One region of the Streptomyces sp. NPDC094147 genome, then DNA from elsewhere that is predicted to be linked to it. Evidence: predicted binding sites of a transcription regulator. Region 1 holds the regulator's gene; the other holds the start of a gene.
What was found. The regulator HspR, encoded in region 1, represses chaperone genes until heat shock. The targets are predictions, from matches to a motif close to TTGAGNNNNNNNNNCTCAA.
Positions count from the first base shown of each region.

Region 2: lon (endopeptidase La) is a predicted target of HspR. The motif match lies at 4,555-4,573, and genes of this name have one in related genera.

Region 1 covers NZ_JBIWHT010000030.1:56,697-66,610, forward strand. The annotation lists gene clpB (ATP-dependent chaperone ClpB) at 1-1,761, opposite strand, end outside; gene ACIQ8J_RS30170 (pyridoxamine 5'-phosphate oxidase family protein) at 1,893-2,306, shown strand; gene ACIQ8J_RS30175 ((2Fe-2S)-binding protein) at 2,422-2,754, opposite strand; gene ACIQ8J_RS30180 (helix-turn-helix transcriptional regulator) at 3,140-4,075, shown strand; gene ACIQ8J_RS30185 (heat shock protein transcriptional repressor HspR) at 4,166-4,633, opposite strand; gene dnaJ (molecular chaperone DnaJ) at 4,635-5,813, opposite strand; gene grpE (nucleotide exchange factor GrpE) at 5,859-6,500, opposite strand; gene dnaK (molecular chaperone DnaK) at 6,500-8,362, opposite strand; gene ACIQ8J_RS30205 (FkbM family methyltransferase) at 8,546-9,316, opposite strand; gene ACIQ8J_RS30210 (MraY family glycosyltransferase) at 9,349-9,914, opposite strand, start outside.
Region 2 covers NZ_JBIWHT010000002.1:367,948-377,861, forward strand. The annotation lists gene ACIQ8J_RS07125 (ATP-binding protein) at 26-1,123, opposite strand; gene ACIQ8J_RS07130 (response regulator transcription factor) at 1,213-1,950, opposite strand; gene ACIQ8J_RS07135 (spermidine synthase) at 2,040-2,708, opposite strand; gene ACIQ8J_RS07140 (rhomboid-like protein) at 3,006-3,743, shown strand; gene ACIQ8J_RS07145 (GNAT family N-acetyltransferase) at 3,775-4,437, opposite strand; gene lon (endopeptidase La) at 4,596-7,010, shown strand; gene ACIQ8J_RS07155 (trypsin-like serine peptidase) at 7,038-7,841, opposite strand; gene ACIQ8J_RS07160 (lysozyme) at 7,969-8,823, opposite strand; gene ACIQ8J_RS07165 (MarR family winged helix-turn-helix transcriptional regulator) at 9,155-9,607, shown strand; gene ACIQ8J_RS07170 (hypothetical protein) at 9,643-9,914, opposite strand, start outside.

The DNA.
Region 1 (9,914 bases):
GGAGACGGCCTGGACGGCCTCCATCTGGCCGATGAGGCGCCGGCCCAGCTCGGCCTCCATGCGCAGCAGCTTCTGCGTCTCGCCCTCCAGCAGGCGCCCGGCGGGAATGCCGGTCCAGGAGCCGACCACGTCCGCGATGTCGTCGGGGCCGACCTCCTCCTTGACCATCGTGTCCTTCGACTTCTCCTGCTCGGCCTCCGCCTCGGCGGCCTCCTCCAACTCCCGTTCCAGGCCCGGGATTTCGCCGTACAGGAGCTTGGAGGCGGTGTCGAAGTCGCCGTCGCGCTGGGCGCGTTCGGCCTGGCCGCGCAGGTCGTCGAGGCGCTCCTTCAGCTCGCCGACCCGGTTGAGGCCCTGCTTCTCCTTCTCCCAGCGGGCGGTGAGCCCGCGCAGCTCCTCCTCCTTGTCGGCGAGGTCCTTGCGGAGCTTGTCCAGGCGCTGGAGCGAACCGGCGTCGGTCTCGTTCTTGAGGGCCAGCTCCTCCATCCTCAACCGGTCGACGGCGCGCTGGAGTTCGTCGATCTCGACGGGCGAGGAGTCGATCTCCATGCGCAGCCGGGACGCGGCCTCGTCCACCAGGTCGATGGCCTTGTCGGGCAGGAAGCGGGAGGTGATGTACCGGTCGGAGAGGGTGGCGGCCGCCACCAGCGCGCCGTCCGCGATCTGCACCTTGTGGTGGGCCTCGTAGCGGCCCTTGAGTCCGCGCAGGATCGCGATGGTGTCCTCGACGCTCGGCTCGGCCACCAGGACCTGCTGGAAGCGGCGCTCCAGGGCGGCGTCCTTCTCGATGCGCTCGCGGTACTCGTCCAGGGTGGTCGCGCCGACCATGCGCAGCTCGCCGCGGGCCAGCATGGGCTTGAGCATGTTGCCCGCGTCCATCGCCGAGTCGCCGCCGGCGCCCGCGCCGACGACGGTGTGCAGCTCGTCGATGAACGTGATGATCTGGCCGTCGCTCTCCTTGATCTCGGACAGCACGGTCTTGAGGCGTTCCTCGAACTCGCCGCGGTACTTCGCACCCGCGACCATCGCGCCCAGGTCGAGCGAGACCAGCTTCTTGTTCTTCAGCGACTCCGGTACGTCGCCCTTCACGATGCGCTGGGCGAGCCCCTCGACCACGGCGGTCTTGCCGACGCCGGGCTCGCCGATCAGCACCGGGTTGTTCTTCGTACGCCGCGACAGGACCTGCACCACCCGGCGGATCTCCTGGTCCCGGCCGATGACCGGATCGAGCTTGCCCTCGCGGGCGGCCGCCGTGAAGTCCGTACCGAACTTCTCCAGCGCCTTGTACTGACCCTCCGGGTCGGGTGTGGTCACCCGGCGCCCTCCCCTGCTCTTCTCGAACGCGTCAAGGAGCTTCTTCGCGCTCGCCCCCTGCTGGGAGAGGATCTCACCGGCCTGCCCGCCCTTGGCCGCCAGGCCGATCAGCAGGTGCTCGGTGGAGAGGTACTCGTCGCCCAGCTCCTTGGCGCGCTGCGCCGCGTCGGCGATGACGGCGAGCAGTTCGCGGTTGGGCTGCGGCGGGGCGACCGTGGAGCCGGCCACGCTGGGCAGGCCGGCCAGGATCCGCTCGGCGCCGGAGCGCACGGCGGCCTGGTCGGCGTCCACGGCGGCCAGCAGGTCGATGATGTTCTCGTTGTCCTCGCCCGCCAGGAGCGCGAGCAGCAGATGCGCGGGGGTCAGATCCGGGTGGCCCCCGGCGACGGCCCGGCTGCTTGCCGCGTTGATCGCGTCCCGGCTCTTGTTGGTCAGCTCGGCATCCACGTGCGCTCGCTCCTCCTCGTCGTACGGCTGGACCACGGCTTCACGCCCATGACCCTTCCAACCTACACAAAGTTGAGCCTATTCCGCTCAAGGTGTGGGGAGGGGATGTGCGGAGGCTAGGTTTCTTGGCCATGGCCATCGACGTACGCACACCCGACGACGCCTATCTCAGCTTCTGGCGCGAACGCCACATCTGCACCTTGACGACCCAGCGGCCGGACGGATCGCCGCATGTGGTGCCGGTGGGGGCGACGTACGACCCGGAGGCGGGGCTCGCTCGGATCATCACCAACAAGAAGAGCCGGAAGGTCGCCAACATCCTGGCCGCCGTCGCGGCGGACCCGGCGGGCGCGCGGGTCGCGCTCTGCCAGCTGGCGGGCAGGCGCTGGGCGACCCTGGAGGGCCGCGCGGTCGTGCGCACGGAGGCCGAGCTGATCGCGGACGCGGTGGAGCGCTACACGGAGCGCTACCAGCGGACCCCGGCCCCGAACCCGGACCGGGTGCTCATCGAGATCAGCCTGGAACGGGCCATGGGCAACACCTGAGCCGCAGGTGGCCATGTGTGCCCGGACAGCACAACGGCGCCATCGTGTTCAGGTCCACGATGGCGCCGCTGTGTGGGGGAAGCACCTGCGCGATGTACAACGACGGGGGATCGCGTCAGGCACTGCGGGGGGTGGCGGTGGATGAATCGGGCTGGGCCTCCGACTCGAAAAGCTGGTGGTCGCGTTGGTCAAGATTCACGAAGACCATGCCGTACCGGACAACGCAGCGAATGGGCTGCGGCGCCCCGCGCGGCCGGCGCAGGCACCGGTAGGCACGGACGTCCTCGTCGTCCTCGCGTGCGATCAGGACCGGCTCACCGAGCAGGGTGACCATCAACGAATCGCCACGATGGGGAACTGCTGTGGCGAGGTCGATGAAGTGCCACCCAGAGCGGTAGGCCGTGGCCATTTCACGACGGAAGGTACGGTCATCGGGCGGGAAGCTCATGCGACAGCACCTGCAGGAGCGACCTCCCAGGTTATGTCCCCGGCGAGCGTCGCACTCTTGGGCGCGACGATCTCCCAGGTGATGTCCTGCCTGGACGCAACGTCCGACTTCGCGGGGTGGCTCTCCCAAGTAATGTCCCCAGGCGCCGAGAGAGCGCAGAACGCAGCCGCCACAACGGCTGTCGTGCTTAGTGCTCGAACCATCCTGCTCATGGCCGATCTCCACCTCTTTTGATCATTACCTCCCCCCGCGGATACGACGATGGCCCACTCCGAGCGCTTGCACCAGCGCAGCCAGGCATCATGTTCCTGTAATTCAAAAGGATGAGGGGGGTGCAACTAGGTTGAATCAGGGGCATATAGGACACGATCACGGCCCAGTTGACTTGTGCGAGACAGGAACGGCTCTGTACGCGCTTGCCCTGCGTACCGGGGGAATTACCCGCTCAGAGGCCGACTCGGCGCCGTGTCTTGTCGATCTCACCCTGCTGCGCCCCGACCCGGATGACGCGCAACTCCTGCGCCCGGTTCCGCCCACGGTGGTGCTCAACCTGCTGACGCAGCCGCTGGAGCGCGAGATCCAGGAGCGCAGAAAGCTCTCCGTCGCACTTGCCAACACCTTCGAGCCGTTCATGTCGATCGCCACGCCCGCCCTCTCGGGCACGCACGCGGTCACGGTCCTCGAAGGCCTGGAGCTCATCAACGCCACGCTGGACCGCGTCATCGACGAGTGCACCGAGGAACTGCTCGTCATCCAGCCCGGCAGCGGCCGCAGACCGGAGAGCTTCGAGGCGGGACTGCGCCGCATCGAACCGCTGGTCGCCCGTGGGGTGGAGATGCGCACCCTCTACCAGCACACCGCCCGCCACCACTCCGCCACCATCGGCTATGTGGAACGGATAGCTCCGTACGGTCTGGAGGTGCGGACCCTGGAGGAGATCATCGACCGGCTCATCATCATGGACCGCAAGATCGCCTTCATACCCGCGCGCAGCGACCGCCAGGTGGCCCTGGAACTGCGCCACGAGGGCCTCGTGCAGTACCTCGTCGGCGTCTTCGACCAGTTCTGGCAGTACGCCGTCCCCTGGGACGACGAGGTGCCCTACCACCTGGAGACGGCCGGCATCACCGGCGTCCAGCGCTCCATCGCCAAGCTCCTGGTGGAGGGCCACGTGGACGAGGCCATCGCCCGCCGCCTCGGCATGAACGTACGCACCTGCCGCGCGCACATCGCCAAACTGGCCGCCGCCCTCGGCAGCGGCAGCCGGGCCCAACTCGGCTTCCTGATCGCCCAGTCCGGGATCCTGGACCAGGACGCCTGAGAGGCTCCGCACCACGCACAAGGCCCGCCACCCCCAAAGAGGGGACAGCGGGCCCTGAGAGGACCTGCGGGGGCCTGGGGCGGCCCGGGGCTACTCCGCCGACCGCTTCGGGCGCCAGACGACCAGCGCGCTGGCCTGCTGCACGTCCTGGTACGGGACCAGGTCCCGGCGGTAGGAGGCGTGCACCTGGGCCTCGCGCTGCCGCATGGCGACGGCCGCGCCCTCGACCGCCGACGACAGCTCGGCGACCCTGGCCTGAAGCGCCGCGACCTGGTTCTCCAGCTCGATGATGCGCTTGATGCCGGCCAGGTTGATGCCCTCGTCCTGCGACAACTGCTGGACCGTACGCAGCAGTTCGATGTCGCGGGCCGAGTAGCGCCGGCCGCGCCCGGCCGTGCGGTCGGGCGAGACCAGGCCGAGGCGGTCGTACTGCCGCAGCGTCTGCGGATGCAGGCCGGAGAGCTGGGCCGCCACGGAGATGACGTACACCGGCGTCTCTTCGGTCAACTCGTACGCCCTGTTGCCGAATTGGGGCTGTCGACGCTGGCGGGGGTCCATCTCATGCTCCCTTCGCGGCCTGGAACAGTTCTGCCCTCGGGTCTTCGCCCGCGGTGGCCTCGCGGTAGGTCTCCAGGGCCTCGCGGGCCTTGTCGTCCATGTCCTTCGGCACGGCCACCTCGACCGTGACGAGCAGGTCGCCCCGGGTGCCGTCCTTGCGGACCGCGCCCTTGCCGCGCGCCCGCATCGTACGGCCGTTGGGGGTGCCCGCGGGCAGTTTCAGGGTGACCGGCGGGCCGCCGAGGGTGGGGACCTTGACCTCGCCGCCGAGTGCCGCCTCCACGTAGGTGATCGGCACCGTGATGGTGAGGTTGTCGTCCCTGCGGCCGAAGACCGGGTGGGCGTCGACGTGGACGACGACGTACAAGTCGCCTGCGGGGCCGCCCCGTTCGCCCGGTGCGCCCTTGCCGCGAAGGCGGATCCGCTGGCCGTTGCTGACGCCCGCCGGGATGCGGACCTGCATGGTGCGCGAGGAGCGGGCCCGCCCGCTGCCCTTGCAGATGTCGCACGGGTTCTCGGCGATCAGACCGCGGCCCTTGCAGTCCACGCACGGGTCGGTCAGCGAAAAACCGCCGCCCGAGCCGCGCGAGACCTGGCCGGTGCCGACACAGGTCGGGCACACCCGGGGCGTGCCGTTCTTGTCGCCGGTGCCCGAACAGGCCTTGCAGGGGGACTGGCTGGACAGCCGGATCGGGACGGTGGCCCCGTCGACCGCCTCGGTGAAGCTGAGCGTCACCTCGGACTCCAGGTCCTGCCCGCGGCGCGGCTGGGTGCGCGTGCCGGTGCCCGCGCCGCCCCGGTTGAACAGGCCGCCGAACACGTCGCCGAGCCCGCCGCCGAAGCCGCCGGCGCCCGCGCCGCCCGGCTGCTGCCCGCCGAACAGGTCGCCCAGGTCGAAGTTGAAGCTGCCGCCGGCCCCGGGACCCGCCCGGTAGCCGCCGTTGCCGAACAGGGCGCGCGCCTCGTCGTACTCCTTGCGCTTCTTGGGGTCGCCGAGGATGTCGTTGGCCTCGGAGATCTCCTTGAAGCGCTCCTCCGCCTTGGCGTCGCCCTTGTTGGCGTCGGGGTGGTTCTCGCGGGCGAGTTTGCGGTAAGCCTTCTTGATCTCGGCGTCGGTGGCGTCCTTGGGGACGCCGAGAACCTTGTAGTAGTCCTTCTCGACGAAGTCCTTCGTGTTCATCGACGTCCCTCCTTCCGGACGATCACTTCTGCCATGACCGCGGCGTCAGCCCTTCTCGGGGCCACCGCTCTCCTCGTCGTTCGACTTCTCGTCCTTGGCGGCCGCCCCCGGCTGGGGCTCGGCCACCGCGACCCGGGCGGGCCGGATCGTACGCTCGCCGATCCGGTACCCCGGCTGAAGGATCGCCACGCAGGTCGTCTCGGTGACGTCCGGCGCGTAGCTGTGCATCAGGGCCTCGTGGACCGTCGGGTCGAAGGGCTCGCCCTCCTTGCCGAACTGCTGCAGGCCCATCTTCGCGGCGACCGTCTCCAGGGACTCGGCCACCGACTTGAAGCCGCCCTGCAGTTCGCCGTGCTCCCGGGCCCGGCCGATGTCGTCGAGCACGGGCAGCAGCTCGGTCAGCAGACCCGCGACGGCGATCTCCTTGACCGTGACGCGGTCCCGCTCCACCCGGCGGCGGTAGTTCTGGTACTCGGCCTGCAGGCGCTGGAGGTCCGTGGTGCGCTCGGCGAGCGCCGTCTGGGCCTGGTCCAGCTGAGCCTGGAGGGCGATCTCCTTGGCTGCGTCCCCGGCCGGGGCCGCCTTCCCCTCCTCGGAGGAGTCGGCGGCCTTCGGCTCGGCGTCTTCCGCGCCGGCGCCGGAGGGGACGTCGGGCTTCTCCTCGAAGCCCGGGGTCTCCTCCGTCATCAGGCGGCGCCGCCCTTCGCGTCACGCGGCTTCTCGTCGTCGACGATCTCGGCGTCCACGACGTCGTCCTCGGCCTTGTGCTGCGAGGCGCCCTCGGCACCCGCGGCACCGGCCGCACCCTGCGCGGCCTGGGCGTCGGCGTACATGGCCTGGCCCAGCTTCTGCGAGACGGCGGCGACCTTCTCGGTGGCGGTGCGGATCTCGGCCGAATCCTCGCCCTTGAGCTTCTCCTTCAGCTCGGCGACGGCGGTCTCGACCTCGGTCTTGACCTCGGCCGGGACCTTGTCCTCGTTGTCCTTGAGGAACTTCTCGGTCTGGTAGACGAGCTGCTCGCCCTGGTTGCGGGTCTCGGCGGCCTCGCGGCGGCGGTGGTCCTCCTCCGCGTACTGCTCGGCCTCCTCGCGCATGCGGTTGACCTCGTCCTTCGGCAGCGAGGAGCCGCCGGTGACGGTCATCTTCTGCTCCTTGCCCGTGCCGAGGTCCTTCGCGGTCACGTGCATGATGCCGTTGGCGTCGATGTCGAAGGCGACCTCGATCTGCGGGACCCCGCGCGGGGCCGGCGGCAGACCGGTCAGCTCGAACATCCCGAGCTTCTTGTTGTACGCCGCGATCTCGCGCTCGCCCTGGTAGACCTGGATCTGCACGGACGGCTGGTTGTCCTCGGCCGTCGTGAAGATCTCGGACCGCTTGGTCGGGATCGTGGTGTTGCGCTCGATGAGCTTGGTCATGATCCCTCCCTTGGTCTCGATGCCGAGGGACAGCGGGGTCACGTCGAGGAGCAGGACGTCCTTGACCTCGCCCTTGAGGACACCGGCCTGCAGGGCGGCGCCGATGGCGACGACCTCGTCCGGGTTGACGCCCTTGTTGGCCTCGTTGCCGCCGGTCAGCTCCTTGACGAGCTCGGCGACGGCCGGCATGCGGGTGGAACCGCCGACGAGAACGACGTGGTCGATCTCGGACAGGTTGATGCCCGCGTCCTTGATGACGTTGTGGAACGGCGTCTTGCAGCGCTCCAGGAGGTCGCTCGTCAGCTGCTGGAACTGGGCGCGCGTGAGCTTCTCGTCCAGGTGCAGCGGGCCCTCGGCGGAGGCCGTGATGTAGGGCAGGTTGATCGAGGTCTCGGTGGACGAGGACAGCTCGATCTTGGCCTTCTCGGCGGCCTCGCGGAGGCGCTGGAGGGCCATCTTGTCCTTGGACAGGTCCACGCCGTGACCGGAGTGGAACTGCTTCACCAGGTAGTCGACGACGCGCTGGTCCCAGTCGTCGCCACCGAGGTGGTTGTCGCCGTTGGTGGCCTTCACCTCGACGACGCCGTCGCCGATCTCCAGGAGCGACACGTCGAAGGTGCCGCCACCGAGGTCGAAGACGAGAATGGTCTGGTCGTCCTTGTCGAGACCGTAGGCCAGGGCGGCGGCCGTCGGCTCGTTGACAATACGCAGGACGTTGAGGCCCGCGATCTCGCCGGCTTCCTTGGTCGCCTGGCGCTCGGAGTCGTTGAAGTACGCCGGCACGGTGATGACCGCGTCGGTGACCTTCTCGCCGAGGTAGGCCTCCGCGTCGCGCTTCAGCTTCTGCAGGATGAAGGCGCTCATCTGCTGCGGGTTGAAGCTCTTGCCGTCGAGCTCGATCTTCCAGTCGGTGCCCATGTGGCGCTTGACCGACCGGATGGTCCTGTCGACGTTGGTGACCGCCTGGCGCTTGGCGACCTCGCCGACCAGCACCTCGCCGTTCTTCGCGAAGGCGACGACGGACGGCGTGGTCCTGGCGCCCTCTGCGTTGGTGATGACGGTGGGCTCGCCGCCTTCAAGAACGCTGACGACGGAGTTAGTCGTGCCCAGGTCGATGCCGACCGCACGTGCCATTTCGATTCCTCCAACTGACTACTTGAGTGGAACTGGCTCAAGGATGCATCACCGGTCCCACCGAGTCAACAGAGCTGAGTCTGGCCGACTCAAGTTTTATCCTGCGCTTATCTGCAATGGAAGGCATCTGGGCAGCTCAGACCATACGCAGGGGTACGCCCCCAGTGGGCTCTCAGTACGTCCTCACACGACCGCCGGGGCCTGCGCGGGCACCTGCTCCTCCAGGCGGGGGCCGTCCTCGCGCAGCAGCACCAGGCCGCACTGGAGCAGCCGGCCGTCGCGGGGATCGGTGAGGCCCGGCGTCATCGACATCAGCGTCAGGCCGAGCCGCTCCCTGGCCAGCGCGAGCAGCTCGTCGAAGAGCGGGGCGCCCTCGAAGAGCGGCACCAGCGGCGCCCCGAGCCGCACTCCGCAGATCTCGTCGGCGAACTCCCCTGCCCCGCCCAGCACTTGGGCCTCGTACCCCTGCACGTCCAGCTTGAGGAAGACCCGCTCGCCGGGGGCGGTGACCTGCTCCCACAGCTCGTCCAGGCGACGCGTCTCCACGATGACGTCGCCGGTGTACGCGGTGCGGGGCGCGGCGGCCCGGTGGCGGGGCAGCATCGGCAGAAAGGAGCTGGCGGGGCCGCAGTGGCCGGAGATGTTGAGGGTGGCGCTGCCGCTGCGGTCGCCGAGCGCGTACGGCAGCACGCTCCAGGCGTCGTCGAGGGCGGCGCGGTGGCGCAGTTCGGCGCGGGGCTCGCGCAGCGGCTCGAAGGAGACGATGCGGCCGCGGTAGCCCGCCTCGCGCAGCAGCGCGCCGAAGTCGCCGCGGTGCGCGCCGACATCGAGGACCAGGTCGATCTCGTACCGGCGCAGCAGGCGCACCAGGTCGGCGCCGCCGGGGCGGCGGCGGACCACGTCGATACCGAGGCGGCGCACCGCGCGGCGCACCACGCGCAGGAGGTTCGTCATCAGGTGCGTACTGCTCCCTGCCGGAAACGGGGTCATCCGCGGCCGCCCGCGAGGTCGACGGAGGCGGTGGGGCCCGCGGAGGTGCGGGCGCGGGGTGCGCGGCGGCGCGAGGCCGGGCCGTACACCGGCACCCGGAGCAGCAGCACGACCGCGGACGGCACCAGGAGGCCGAGCGGCAGCACCGCGACCGGGGCGATGCGCCCGTCGTGGACCTGGAGCCCGATGAGGGTTCCGGCCAGCGTGGCGAGGCCGAGGACGACGGCCGAGCCCTGGGTGGAGAGGCCCATGCGGCGCAGCCGGTGGGCGATGTGGTCGCCGCCGCCGCGCAGCAGCGGGCGGCCCGCCAGGCGGCGGGAGGTCAGCACGAGCAGGGTGTCGGTGAGGACGACGGCGGTCAGCGCGAACAGTTCGGCGGTGATCTGCGGGCCGGGCGTACCGGCGTGCACGGTCACCGCGGACGAGGCGAGCAGGAAGCCGGTGAACAGGGAGCCGCAGTCGCCGAGGTGAATGCGGGCCGGATGCCAGTTGTGCAGCAGGAAGCCGGTCAGGGCGGCGGCGAGCACGCTCAGGAGCAGGCCGTGTCCGGGCCGGCCCTCGG
Region 2 (9,914 bases), on a different contig from region 1:
GGCTGCTTCCGGTTCGAACTTTACGTCAACTTTGCTGCCGGGGGATGCCCGGGAGGGTGACCTGGATCCGGCAGCCCCGGGCGGATTCGGCCACGCCGATCCGGCCACCGTGGAGATCCACCGCCCAGCGCGCGATCGCGAGGCCCAGACCGGTGCCGCCGTCGCTGCCCGGACCGTGCGGCGAGGGCGCGGTGCCCCGGTTGAAGCGCTCGAAGACGCGGTGCCACTCCGACTGCGGAATGCCGGGCCCCTCGTCGAGGACCTCCAGGTCGAGCGACTCGGGATGCGGGCCGCGGCGGGCCCGTACGGTCACGCGGCCGTGCGGCGGGGAGTGCTTGACGGCGTTGTCGATGAGGTTGGCGACCACCTGGTGCAGCCGCTCGGCGTCCGCGTGCGCGGTCAGCTCGGGCGGCGACACGTCCAGGTGGAGATGGACGTCGGCGCGCTGGTGGTTGCCCGAGCCGGAGGACAGGCGGCGCTGGGCGGCCGCCAGATTGGCCTCCTTGAGGACACCCGACAGATACGGCCACACCTCGAAGCGGTGGGCGCGCAGCGTCACGACGCCGTTGTCGAGGCGGGAGAGGTCCAGCAGGGTCTCGACGAGGCGGCCGAGGCGTTCGGTCTGCTTGAGCGCCGTGCGCATCGTCTCGGGGTCGGCGGCCGACACCCCGTCCACGACGTTCTCCAGGACCGCGCGCAGCGCCGCGATGGGCGTGCGCAGCTCGTGCGAGACATTCGCCACGAGCTCCTTGCGGTGCCGGTCCACGGCCTCCAGGTCGTCCGCCATGCGGTTGATGGTGCCCGCGAGGTCGCCGAGTTCGTCGCGGCGGTCGGCGCCGCGCACCCGGCGCGTGTAGTCGCCGTGCGAGATGGCGCGGGCGACGGTGTTCATCTCGTCCAGCGGGGCGGTGAGCCCGTGGGCGACGAACTGGGTGATCAACAGGGTCGCTATCACCGAGAACACCGTGATGAAACGGAGCTCGGTGCGGGTCTGCAGCGCCACCATGAGCAGCCCGGTGGTGATGAAGACGGAGACCACGACCAGCGAGCCCAGCTTGGTCTTGATCGAAATGGAGACCGACCGCAGTCCGGCCCTGATCCGGCCGCCGAGCCCGCGCCGCATCCGGGCGAAGGCGTCGCGTCTGGCCGGCTCGTCCCAGCCGGGCCGCTCGCCGCTGCCCCGCAGCTGCCGGGCCCGGTCTCCGGCCCGGCTCATGGCGCCGGGGTCTCCAGGGCGTACCCGACGCCGTGGACGGTACGGATGCGCTCGGCCCCGATCTTCCGGCGCAGCGCCTTGATGTGGCTGTCCACGGTGCGGGTGCCGGACGCGTCGGCCCAGTCCCACACCTCGGCCAGCAGCTGCTCGCGGGAGAGCACGGCGCGCGGGGTGTTCGCCAGACAGCTCAGCAGGTCGAACTCGGTCGGCGTCAGGTGGACGTCCTCGCCGCGCACCCGCACCCGGCGCTGGGCGTGGTCGATCTCCAGCTCGCCGAGGCGCAGTATGCCGGTGCGCGGGGTGGCGGCGGCCAGCGCCGCCCGCTCCACCCGGCGCAGCAGGACGTGCACCCGGGCCGCGAGCTCGCGCATCGAGAACGGCTTGGTCATGTAGTCGTCGGCGCCGACGCCGAGCCCGACGAGCATGTCCGTCTCGTCGTCGCGAGCCGTCAGCATGAGGACCGGCACCGGCCGGCGGGCCTGGACCCGGCGGCAGACCTCCAGGCCGTCGAAGCCCGGCAGCATGATGTCGAGGACCATCAGGTCCGGCTGCCAGGCCTCGGCCGTGTCGACGGCGGCGGGGCCGTCGACGGCCGTCTGCACCTGGAAGCCCTCGGCCCGCAGACGGGCCGCGATGGCGTCGACGATCGTCGTGTCGTCCTCGACGACCAGCACCCTGCGCTGGGCGCCGGGGGTCGCCGCGACGCCGTTGTGCCCGGTGTGTGTCTGCTCCATCGGTTGCCCCGCCCTGCTGTGCTCGCCCGGGGATCCGTGGGGTGATCCCCTGTGTCGGTCAGAGACTAGAGGCACCTTCCGTCTCTCGGCTACGCAGGGCGAACGCCGAGATGGACCACGTCAGGGACGCCCCGGGCAACTCGCACCTCTTCGGTATGTACCCCGGTGAACCCGGCATTCCGGAGAGCCTGTTCAAAGGCCGCGGACGGCTGTGCGGACCAGAGGGCGAGCACCCCGCCGGGGTTCAACCGCCGTGCGCAGTGGGCGAGTCCGGCCGGCGAGTAGAGCCCGCCGTTGCCCTCCGTGACGGTCCAGTCGGGCCCGTTGTCGATGTCGAGGCAGAGCGCGTCGTAGGTGTCCTGTGCCGTACGTACGTAATCGACCAGATCGGCATGGATGATCCGGGTACGGGAATCGGACAGAGCCGGGCCCGAAATGGCGCCGAGCGGGCCCGAGCGGTGCCAGTCGATGATCGCCTGTTCCCTCTCCAGGACGGCGACTTGGCCCCAGCGCGCGTCCCGCACGGCGTGGGCGAGCGAGAAGCCGACGCCGAGTCCGCCGATCAGCAGGGAGGGTTTCGCGCCGCCCGCCGGAAGTGTGTCGTACGCCGCATCGATGAGGAGGCGTTCCGAGCGGCCGTCCGAAGTGTCCATGAGGAAGCACCCGTTGGCGATGATCTCGAAATGCGCTCCGCGCTGCCGCAGCACGACTTCCCCGTGGGGTCCCTGGCGCCGGTCGAGGGTGGCGATGTCGTCCATGGCTGCGAGGATGCCCGCCCGTCGGTGCCGGCGCACCCGGATTCCCGGTCACCGCCCCGGATCGCCCCCGCGGACCACACCGGTGGCCCACCCCGGGCCGGGAGAGACCGGCCGTGGACGCACAGGAAGCGTTAAAGGTTGTCCGGTGTGGCGCACGCCATAGACGGGCCCGGATCCGTTCGCGGAGGGTAAGCGTTGTAGGGACGTAAGCGAGTACGGAACACGGCCGGGGACGCGGACGTGGCTCGACGATTCGGGGCGGCGCACGCCGTGCCCCGGGGAAGGGGCCCCACCCCGGTGCACCCGCTCGAATCCGCCGAGCCCGCCGCCACGGCCGGCCTCCTTGAGGTGGTCCCGCCGCAGCGGCCCAGGATCGAGCCCGCCGACGTGCCGGTCTCCGGCGTACGGACCGGGCTCGCCCGGGTCCGCGAGCTCCTGCCCTCGCCGGCGTCGACGCCGTTCACGTTCGGCTACGCCCTGCTGCTCCTGGCGACCTCGCTGTACACCGAGTACGGCGACCCGCACACCGTGGACGCCCTGCTCCAGGAGTCGAGCACCGATGTGGCCCATCTGCTGACGGCGCCGGTCCCCGCCCTGTTCGCGAGCGCGCTGTGGATCGCCGGGGGCATCGGGTCGCCGTACGCGCTGGTCTTCGTCTTCGTGCTCGCCGCGCTGGAGCGCCGCATAGGCGGCTGGCGCACGGCGGGCGTCTTCCTGCTCGGCCATGTGGTGGCGACCCTGGCCACCGAGGTCCCGGTCGCGCTGTCGGTGCTGGCCGGGTACCTCCCGGAGAGTTCGCTGCACCGGCTGGACTACGGCATCAGCTTCGGCCTGATGGCGACCGTGGGCGCACTCGCCGGCCTGCTCGCACCGGCCCTGCGCTGGTGCGCGCTGGGCGCGGTGAGCGTGCTGCTGGCGCTGGACCTGCTGGCGATGGTGGAGCCCCTCGCGGCGTGGGGCCACCCGGTTGCCCTCCTCGCGGGCGTGGCGTGCTGGCCGGCGGTGCGCACGGCCGGTGCTCGCCCCGGAAACTGAGGGGCCGAGCCCGGTCGGGCCCGTGTCGGTGTCAGGCCGGTGTCGGCTGGAAGTACAGGCTCGCCATCGGTGAGTGGGTCTGCCAGCCCAGGGACGCGTAGAGGGAGCGGCCCTCCGGGGTGCCGACCAGGATGCCGGTGGTGGCGCCCGCCTCGTACGCCGCGTTCTGGAGCGTCCGCATGACCAGGCTGCCCAGGCCCCGGCGCTGGTGCTCGGGGGCCGTCTCGATCTGGTCGGCGACGGCCGTCGGGCCCGCCTGGGCGATCTGGCCGCGCGCCGCGAAGTGGCCCTCGTCCGTGCGGACGAGGACGCGCGTGACGCCGGCGCGGGTCCAGGTCGTGAGGGTGTATCCGGCCGGAACGGCGGGCCGCTCGGCGGCGAGCGGGACCGTCATCAGATGGCCGGGCTTGTCGAAGTGCCAGCCCTCGCCCAGCCAGGGCCGCACCGTGTCGTCGGTGGCGAACAGCTTCAGCCAGGTCCCGGGCGCGCTGGTCGCGGCCACGAGCGCGCGCACATCGGCCTCGGCGGGCGCGGGAAGCACATGGCGCGACACGTGGTTGAGGTGTCCGGCGTCGATCGTCCAGCCCCATGGCCGGTCGATGGGGTCCGAGGTCCCGCGCGACACGATCCAGCCGTCGATCCAGGCCCGCACGAGCGTGCCGACCGCGGCTTCACCCGTCACTGTCGCTGTCACTGCCAACCCCCTGTATGTAATGGCTGAAGTTCGACGGCAAGTCTTACATAGAGCAGCTCGCGGGTGTGATCGCTCAGAGCGAACAGCCCCTGGGGAACATTCCTCGACTCACATGCATTGAGTCGGCATAGCTCAACTTGACTGCCGAAGGGGAGATCATGGCTACCGAGTCCACGGCGTACACACCGATCAGCCTGCCCGTGCTGCCGCTCGACGACGAGGTCGTGCTGCCCGGCATGGTGGTGCCGCTCGACCTGTCCGACGCCGATGTCCGGGCCGCCGTCGAGGCCGCCCAGGCCGGTGCGCACGGCGGTCCGGGCAAGCCGCAGGTGCTGCTGGTGCCGCGGATCGACGGCACGTACGCCGCGACCGGTGTGCTCGGGACCGTCGAGCAGGTCGGACGGCTTTCCGACGGCGACCCGGGCGCCCTCATCCGGGGCCGCCACCGGGTGCGGATCGGAGCCGGGACCACCGGACCCGGCGCCGCGCTCTGGGTGGAGGGCACCCGGGTCGAGGAGACCCTCGCCGACCCCCTGCCCGGACACGTCACCGAACTCGTCAAGGAATACAAGGCGCTCGCCACCAACTGGCTGAAGAAGCGCGGTGCTTGGCAGGTCGTCGACCGGGTGCAGCAGATCGAGGGCGTGTCCGCGCTCGCCGACAACTCCGGCTACTCGCCGTTCCTGACCACCGCCCAGAAGGTCGAGCTCCTGGAGACCGCCGACCCGGTCGCCCGCCTCAAGCTCGCCACCGAGCACCTGCGCGACCACCTCGCCGAGCAGGACGTCGCCGAGTCCATCGCCAAGGACGTACAGGAAGGCGTGGACAAGCAGCAGCGCGAGTTCCTGCTGCGCCGCCAGCTCGACGCCGTACGCAAGGAGCTGCGCGAGCTCAACGGCGAGGGCGGCGAGGAGGACGAGAGCGACGACTACCGCGCCCGCGTCGAGGCCGCCGACCTCCCCGAGAAGGTCCGCGAGGCCGCGCTCAAGGAGGTCGACAAGCTGGAGCGCTCCAGCGACCAGTCGCCCGAGGGCTCCTGGATCAGGACCTGGCTGGACACCGTCCTCGAACTGCCGTGGAACGAGACCACCGAGGACGTGTACGACATTCGGGGCGCCAGGGCGATCCTGGACGCCGAGCACGCGGGCCTGCAGGACGTGAAGGAGCGGATCACCGAATACCTGGCGGTGCGCAAGCGGCGTGCCGACCGGGGGCTCGGGGTCGTGGGCGGCCGCCGCGGCGGCGCCGTCCTCGCGCTCGTCGGCCCGCCCGGCGTCGGCAAGACCTCGCTGGGCGAGTCCGTGGCGCACGCGATGGGACGCAAGTTCGTGCGCGTCGCGCTCGGCGGCGTACGGGACGAGGCCGAGATCCGCGGACACCGCCGTACGTACGTCGGCGCCCTGCCCGGCCGGATCGTGCGGGCCATCAAGGAGGCCGGGTCCATGAACCCGGTCGTGCTGCTCGACGAGATCGACAAGGTGGGCTCCGACTTCCGGGGCGACCCGGCGGCCGCGCTGCTCGAAGTCCTCGACCCGGCGCAGAACCACACCTTCCGCGACCACTACCTGGAGGTCGAACTCGACCTGAGCGACGTGGTCTTCCTCGCCACCGCCAACGTCCTCGAAGCCATCCCCGAGGCGCTGCTCGACCGCATGGAACTGGTCAGGCTCGACGGCTACACCGAGGACGAGAAGGTCGTCATCGCCCGGGACCACCTGCTGCCGCGCCAGCTGGAGCGGGCCGGTCTGGAGTCCGGCGAGGTCGTGCTCGAAGACGCCTCGCTGCGCAAGCTCGCGGGGGAGTACACGAGGGAGGCGGGCGTCCGGAACCTGGAGCGCTCGATCGCCCGGCTGCTCCGCAAGGTGGCCGCGCAGCACGAACTGGGCGGCCAGGAGCTGCCGTTCACCATCGCCCCCGACGATCTGCGCAAGCTGATCGGGCGCCCGCACCACGTGCCCGAGTCCGCCCAGGACCCGGCCGAGCGGCGCACCGCGGTACCGGGCGTGGCCACCGGCCTCGCCGTCACCGGGGCGGGCGGCGACGTCCTGTTCGTGGAGGCCTCCCTCGCCGACCCGGAGACGGGCGCGGCGGGCCTGACCCTGACCGGTCAGCTCGGCGACGTGATGAAGGAGTCCGCGCAGATCGCGCTGAGCTTCCTGCGCTCGCACGGGGCCGAACTGGAGCTCGCGGTGGGCGACTTGAAGGACCGGGGCGTGCACGTCCACTTCCCGGCGGGCGCGGTCCCCAAGGACGGACCGAGCGCGGGCATCACCCTGGTCACCGCGCTGTCCTCGCTGCTGTCCGGGCGGCTGGTCCGTACGGATGTGGCGATGACCGGCGAGGTGTCGCTGACCGGACGGGTGCTGCCGATCGGCGGCCTCAAGCAGAAGCTGCTCGCCGCGCACCGTGCCGGGATCACTACCGTGGTGATCCCCAAGCGGAACGAGGCGGACCTCGACGATGTGCCGGCGGAGGTCCTGGAGAAGCTGGAGGTGCACCCGGTGACGGATGTCCGTCAGGTCCTGGAGATCGCGCTCTCCCCGGCGGAGCTGCCGGTCGCGGCGGCTGCCTAGTACGGCGCGGTCGCCGGAGGGGGTTCCTCAGGCGTGCGTGGCCCGCTCGTACAGCGAGCGGGCCTTCGTGTCGAACAGGGCGGCCGTCGACTCGACATCCGTGTCGCCGCCGCTCAGGACGCCGATGATCCGCCCCATCCGGTCCGGGTCCCGGTAGTCGAGCAGCCAGGGGCTGCCGCTCGTGCCGACCCAGAAGCCGCCGCACGTCATGCGCATCATCGCGGCGGCGTCGGGGTCCCGGTGGGTGTCGGTGGTGCACATGACCGGCCGGTTGTCGGGGTTGTGGTCCTCCTCCGGATAACCGATCACGGTCACCCGCTCGTCGGGGGCCGCGCCCCACTCGGGCGTCGAGGAGCCGACCACGCTCTGCACGCTCCGGCCCTTGGCGTCCGGGTCGACCGTGAGGAAGGCGTAGTCCACCGCGTCCTCGTGGTTCTCGGACCACTTGTCGTCGATTTGCACGGCCCGCACCTTCCACTTCCCGTACGGGTACGTGCCCTTGGCGGCGCCGGAGAAGCCGGGCGCGAACTCCAGGCCGTCGAGCGGGCCGGCCGCGCAGTGTGCCGCGGTGGCGATGACGTTGCCCCGCGGGCTGTCCACGACGCTCGCGGTGCAGTAGTGGTCGTCGCCGTTGAGCAGTACGCCGACCGACGGCATCCTGGGCGCCGCGACCGCGGTGGTCTGCGTGCCGAGCGGCGAGGACTCGGGAGTGCTGCTCGGAGAGCTGTCCGACTGCGGCGACGAGGCCGCCGGCCCGCCGCATCCCGCGCCGCCGACCGCGACGACCGCGACCAGGGCCACCGCCCGCCACACCACTCCCAACCTGAGCATGCCCCCCATCCTTACTCATGCCGCGCGCGGGATGGGGTCAGGTGTGCGGACGGTGGTTCGTTCGGGGGCGGCGAAAAGCCCCCGGCGCCGGGGCGCCGGGGGCCGTGTTCGCCGCGAAAGGTGCTGGTCAGCCGTTGGCCAGCGCCTGGAGTCGGTCGTACGCGCCGTTGAACCTGGAGTGGTCGCCGACCGTCGGGCCGGACGAGGTGTACTGCCACATCGTGTAAAAGCCCCAGCCGGCCGGCAGCGTGCCCGGGTCGGTGTTGTAGCGGGCGATCCAGAGCGGGTTGGTGGAGCCGAAGGCGCCCGAGTCGCCGGTGCACTCGCTCCACCAGCTGGCCGCGGTGTAGATCACCGCGTCGCGGCCGGTACGGGCCCGGTACTGGCCCAGGAAGTCGCTGATCCAGCCGACCATCCCGGCCGCCGACTTGCCGTAACAGGCCGCGCCGTACGGGTTCCACTCGATGTCGAGCGCGCCCGGCAGGGTCAGTCCGTCGCCGGACCAGCCGCCGCCGTGGTCCACGAAGTAGTCGGCCTGGGTGGCGCCGCTCGTCGTGTCCGGGGTCGCGAAGTGGTAGGCGCCGCGGATCATGCCGACGTCGTACGAGCCGTTGTACTGCTGCGCGAAGTAGGGGTTCCGGTAGTACGTGCCCTCGGTGGCCTTGACGTAGGCCCACTTCACGCCGCTGTTCCACAGGGTGGACCAGTCGACGTTGCCGTTGTGGCTGCTGGTGTCGACGCCCTCTGTCTGCGCGGTCTGCGCCGCGCGCTGATCGCGCGGCAGACCGCCCACGCCGTCGTGCGCGGCGACGCCCATGCCCAGGGTCGCGGAGCCGCGGACCGGGGTGTCGGCGGCCCGCACCGGAGTGTCGGCGGCCCCCGACGTTTCGGTGAATCCGAGGACGAGGGCGAGGGAGGAGAGGAGGATCCCGGCCGCGGTGACGGTGCCGCGGCGGGCCGTTCCGGATCTGTGCACGGGCATTGCGTGCCTCCGAAAGGCTCGGTGGGGCTGGGGACTTGACCGGCCCTGTCGACATGCCGAGGTGTCGCTGTGGACATGTCAGAAAAGACGCTACGCACGTAGACCACCGGCGCGAAAGAGGCTTCGGGCTGTGCCGTTGGTTCAGACCTGTGACGGCGGCGACACGCTGCGACGACTGCGTGGCCTGGAAGAAACTTTCATCCGGCGTTGGCCCGGTCGTCATGCCCGGCCGCGCCGCGGATACCGAGACCCGGCCGGAAGGTACCGGCCGACGGGCGTGCCCGGTGCACAGCGGGCTGGGAAATACTGTGCCGTCACGACACACCACGGGATGGGAGCCGATGTGCACGGTCCGGACCAGGAGTTCCTCGCGCTCGAACGCGAGCTGGCGGTCTTTCTGCGGCGGGCCAGGGCCTCGTCCGGCGAGATGGCCCGCGAGGTTCACCCCGAGCTGGAGCCGGCGGCGTACGGCCTGCTCGTACGCCTCGACGAGGCGGGGCCGCAGCGTGCGACCGAGCTCGCCGGGTACTTCGGTGTCGGCAAGGCGACGATGAGCCGCCAGCTCCATGCCCTGGAGGACCTCGGGCTCGTCGCCCGCGAGCCCGACCCGGCGGACGGGCGGGCGTCCCTGGTCCGCATCACGCAGGAGGGCGAGGCGCGGTTCGGGCGGGTGCGCGACGCGCGGCGCGAGCGGTACGTCCGCAAGCTGGCGGGCTGGGACCGGGCCGAGATCTCCGAACTGGCCCGCCTGCTCCGCCAGCTGAACGCGGCGGCGGAAAGCTGACCGCCGGGGGCGGGGAACAGGCCGGGCGGAGCCCCCTACGGCTCCGCCACCACCACCGTCGCGTCGTCGTGCCGCTTCCCGCCCCTCACGAACACCCGCTCCACGTCCGCCGATTCCAGCTCCCGCACCCGCTCGATCAGCCCCTGTGCCCCCGCCTTGCGGACCAGCGCCACGCAGTCCGCCCAGGAACCCTCGCGGAACTTCTCGACCCAGCGGGTCGCCCCGTCGGTGAGGGCGAGGACCGTACGCACCGAGGCGAGCGGCTCGCGGCCGGTCACCGCGCGGGCGGCCACCGACGGGTCCGCGG